Regions from separate parts of the Janibacter sp. GXQ6167 genome, predicted to be linked through region 1. Evidence: predicted binding sites of a transcription regulator. Region 1 holds the regulator's gene; the other holds the start of a gene.
What was found. The regulator Rex, encoded in region 1, represses fermentation and respiration genes when NADH is low (regulators of the CRP and FNR family bind a similar motif). The targets are predictions, from matches to a motif close to CTTGTGAANNNNTTCACAAG.
Positions count from the first base shown of each region.

Region 2: a site for Rex is predicted at 849-868, ahead of AB8K43_RS12320 (geranylgeranyl reductase family protein). Genes of this name have one in related genera too.

Region 1 covers NZ_JBGFSK010000007.1:23,673-25,869, reverse strand. The annotation lists gene AB8K43_RS11280 (glutamyl-tRNA reductase) at 1-903, opposite strand, end outside; gene AB8K43_RS11275 (redox-sensing transcriptional repressor Rex) at 900-1,619, opposite strand; gene AB8K43_RS11270 (glutaredoxin family protein) at 1,721-2,023, opposite strand; gene AB8K43_RS11265 (lysophospholipid acyltransferase family protein) at 2,046-2,197, opposite strand, start outside.
Region 2 covers NZ_JBGFSK010000008.1:51,263-53,459, forward strand. The annotation lists gene AB8K43_RS12320 (geranylgeranyl reductase family protein) at 1-830, opposite strand, end outside; gene AB8K43_RS12325 (hypothetical protein) at 1,340-2,197, opposite strand, start outside.

The DNA of each region.
Region 1 (2,197 bases):
GGCGAGGCCGATCACGGTGACGCCGGTCATCTCATCGGCTTCGCGGGCCACGTCGTGGGGCAGGGCGAGGTCGAGGTAGACCTGCGGGTTCCCGCCGCGCGAGACCTGCGCGTCCGCGGCCCGGGCGAGGTCGATCACCGTGCCGGTAGAGCCGGTGCAGGAGATCACGATGTCGGCCTCGGCGAGTGCCTGGTCCAACTCCTCGATCGGGCGCGGCACGCCATCGAGCCGCTCGGCTAGGTGCTCGGCGCGCGCGTAGGTGCGGTTGACGATCGTCAGGGCGGCAGCGCCTCGGCGGCGGGCGGTCGTCGCGGCCAGACCGCTCATCGCCCCGGCACCGACCACGAGCACCCGGGCACCGCTCACCGGTCCCACGCTTCGCTCGGCCCGATCCAGGCCCGCCCCGACGAGCGAGCGCGAGACCGCGTCGATCCCGGTCTCGGAGTGGACCCGCTTGCCGACCCGCAGGGCCTGCTGGACCAGATGGTTTAGGGCCGGACCGGCGTGGCCCCCTTCTTGCGCAGCCGCGAGGGCATCGCGCAGCTGGCCAAGAATCTGAGCCTCGCCGACCGCCATGGAGTCGAGTCCGGCCGCGACGTTAAAGACGTGGCCCACCGCGGCGTCGCCGTAGTGCAGATCGAGGTGGTCCTTGAGGTCGTCGACGGTCACGCCGCTCGCGTGCGTCAGGGCTGTCGTGAGATCCGCGACCGCCCCGTGGAAGGCGGTGACCTCGGCGTAGACCTCGGTGCGGTTGCAGGTCGAGACGACGACGAGTTCGGCGATGTCCGCGCTCGCCGCGGCGGCTGAGATCAGCAGTTCGCGGCTCGTGGCGTCCAGCGAAGCCCGCTCGAGCAGAGACAGGGGCGCACGCCGATGCGAGAGCCCGAAGACCAGCAGGCTCATCGGGCGACCCCGATCATCTGCGCGCCGTCCTCACCGAGCAACTCGCTCGGCAGGTCGGTCGGGAGCACCCCATTCGAGGCCGCCTTGCGCTGCTCGTGGAAGGCGAGGATCTGCAACTCGGTCGACAGGTCGACCTTGCGGACGACGACGCCGGTCGGCACGTCGAGGACCTCCGGGGCGAAGTTGAGGATCGATCCCACTCCGGCGGCGACGAGTTGGTCGCACACATCCTGGGCCGATCCGGACGGGGTGGCGATGACGCCGATCGAGATGGAGCGCGCGAGGTCCGGCAGGGAGCTCATCGGCGAAACCGTCAGCCCAGCGATGGTTTCCCCGACGACTCGCGGATCGCGGTCGAGCAAGGCGACGACGGTAAAGCCCTTGGTCGCAAATCCCCCATAGGACGCGAGAGCGCGGCCGAGGTTACCCATGCCGACGATGGCGACCGGCCAGTCGTGGGTGAGGCCAAGCGCCCGCGAGATCTCGTAACTCAGGTGGCCGACGTCGTAGCCGACGCCGCGCACGCCGTAAGACCCGAGATGGGAAAGGTCCTTGCGCAGCTTGGCCGAGCGCACGCCGGCGAAGCGGGCGAGTTCCTCCGATGACACGGAGCTCACGCCACCGCCAGAGAGTTGGTTAAGCGCCCTCAGGTACCCGGGGAGCCGGGCGACCGTCGCGTCGGGAATCCCGCGCTTGACGGTTCTGGTCACGCTCATTGGCGGCCGTGGCTCCTTTCGGCGAGCCTCCTCGGACACGAGGAGTTCGGGGGCACGCGAGGCCGAGATTACGCCCTTGTGAACAAATGCACAAAGTCATCTCATGCCGGCGGCGTACGGCCCGGCCCGGACTCCGTCCGCCCGTCCCCACTCCCTTCCAGGGCCGCCCGCAGGCGCCCTTCGTCGACCCGCCAGTAGTCATGTTGCAGACCATCGACGAAGGTCACCGGGATCTGCTCGGCATAGCGATCGAGCAGATCGCCGTGATCGAGGATCGAGACTTCCTCCCAGGTCACGCCGAGGTCGGTGGCCACCGCGGCGACCACATCGCGCACCTCATCGCAGAGGTGACAGCCCGGTTTGCCGATGATGCTGACCCGCGCCACGGGCTTCCACGCCGCCACGTCCTACCTCCACGTCGGTCGTTTAAAAGAACACCGACCGCCGCGTCATCAGGACCGAGTAGAGCGTCTGCTGGATCGTCTCGCGCACCTGGTCGGTGAGGTCGAAGACGAGCATCGGATCTTCGGCGGCCGCGGGGCCGAGGGACGCCGTGTCGACCGGCGTCCCGAATTCGA
Region 2 (2,197 bases), on a different contig from region 1:
ACGTCCTTGTAGTCGGTGCGCCCGAAGGCCTCGGAGGTGTTGAGGATGCCGAGCCCGATATTCGAGCGGCCGTCGCCGAGCCCGAAGAGCCAGCCGTAGCCGGGCATCAGGATGTCCTCGCCGCGCTCCCCCTTCGTCCACAGCTCCAAGTGGGATTCGAGGTGGGTGTCGTTGTGGCGCGGAGTCTCGTAGTAGGCGCGCACGGCCACGCCCATCGGGCGGTCCTCACGCTTCTCCCGGCCCATCGCGATCGCGAGGCGCGAGGACACGCCGTCGGCCGCCACGACGACCGGGGCCCGGTACGTGATGGTTTCGCCGGTCGCGCGGCCACGCTCGTTCATGACCTTGGCGACGACTCCGACGATCCGGCCGTCGTCATCGAGGACGGGGGTGGTGACATTGCGACGCTCGATCAGACGCGCTCCGCATGTCGCGGCGTGGCGGGCGAGCACTTCGTCGAGGTCCTCGCGGTGGCGGACCATCCCGTAGCTCGGGAAGGAGGCAACGTCCGGCCAGTCGAGCTGGAGTTGCATGCCCCCGCCGATGATCCGCAGGCCCTTGTTGTGCGCCCAACCATCGGTCTCGGCGGTCGGAATCCCGAGGCGGATGATCTGCCGAACAGCGCGCGGGGTGAGCCCATCGCCGCAGACCTTGTCGCGGGGGAAGGATGCCTTCTCGAGCAGGATCACATCGCGGCCGGCCTTCGCCAACCACGCCGCCGTCGCGCTACCGCCGGGGCCAGCGCCAACGACGATGACATCGGCGCTCTCCTCGCGGGGCAGCGTGACCTGGTCGCCGGCGGGAGCGGCGGCAGGGTGATGCTCTGACACGGACGTCCTTTAAGAGGGCTTGTGAACGGATTCACGAACTCGCAGCACATTACCCCCGCCCTTCGAGAGTCCCTACTTAGGCCACCCTCACCAGGTTCGAAGGGGGTGGCGCGGGCTACGTCCCGAAGGCTCGCGGTGGCCCGTTGGCGGAGGTGGCACCCCCGCCCCCAACCGTCGGCGAGGGCACCCACCTTGCACTCACCGACACTTCCCCCACCCCCAACCGTCGGCGAGAGCACCCACCTTGCACTCACCGACACTTCCCCCACGCCAGACCCGCCCGACCGGGTGACCCGTCCTGCGAAGGTGCACTCACCGACGCTTCACCTGCCCCGAACCGTCGGCAAGAGCACCCACCTTGCACTCGCCGACGCTTCCCCCACCCCCAACCATCGGGAAGCGCACTGACCTTGCACTCACCGACGCTTCCTCGGCCCCGAACCGTCGGCGAGGGCACCCACCGTGCACTCACCGACAGTTCGCGGGCGCGCGCCACCTTCGGACGACGTTTAGCGGCGGCCCGGGAAGAAGCGGCGCCACCGATCGCTGCGGATCTCGCAGGACATCCCGCGCTCGCGCAGGACGTCGCGGAACCTGCGCAGAGTCTCCCCCGGCTCGACGTAGAGGTCTTCGGACGTCACCACCACATGCCGCCACCCGTCGCGATCCGACTCCTCGCGCCGACGCAGGTCGCGCCGCCATTGGACCGTGCTCTCAGCGTGGTGGCGTCCGTCGTATTCACCGGCGACCTTCACCTCTTCCCAACCCATGTCATGGCGCCGATCCCACGACCCGTCAGCGCGACGAATGATGATGTTCGTCTGCGGCTCCGGCAGTCCGGCGAAGACGAGGAGGAGACGAAGGCGGGTCTCAGGGGGCGAGTCGACGCCGGACCGAGCGAGGCGAGCTGCTTCGAGCGCGTGGCGCCTCCCGCGGCTACGGAGCCCAACCGCTGCGGCGACCAGGTCTGCGGGCGCGACCACCCCTGCGGCGATGAGGCCGTCGGCGAGGACGACCAAGTCGACCAAGCCCAACCGATGCGCACAGTCGGTAAATGCGGTGGCCGGATCACACACCGCCACCCCGTAGCGACGCCGGCGAGCACGCGCCGCGAGTTCATCTCGGATCGTCGCCGATATCCCGTCGGCGCGGACCTGGTGCGGTGCGGCAACGCTCGCCGTGATGGCCTCGTGCCCAGGCACAACCCCACCCCAAAGACGGGCGGCCGTCGGACCATCGATCAGACTCCCTTCGGGCAGGACGGTCAGAGCCGCCCGCGCCCGGAGCGCGAGGTCGATCTGGGAACCGGTTGCCACGTACGCATCCCGGAAGAGGCGCGTGACAAACCGGCAGGTCGTGAGGTCACG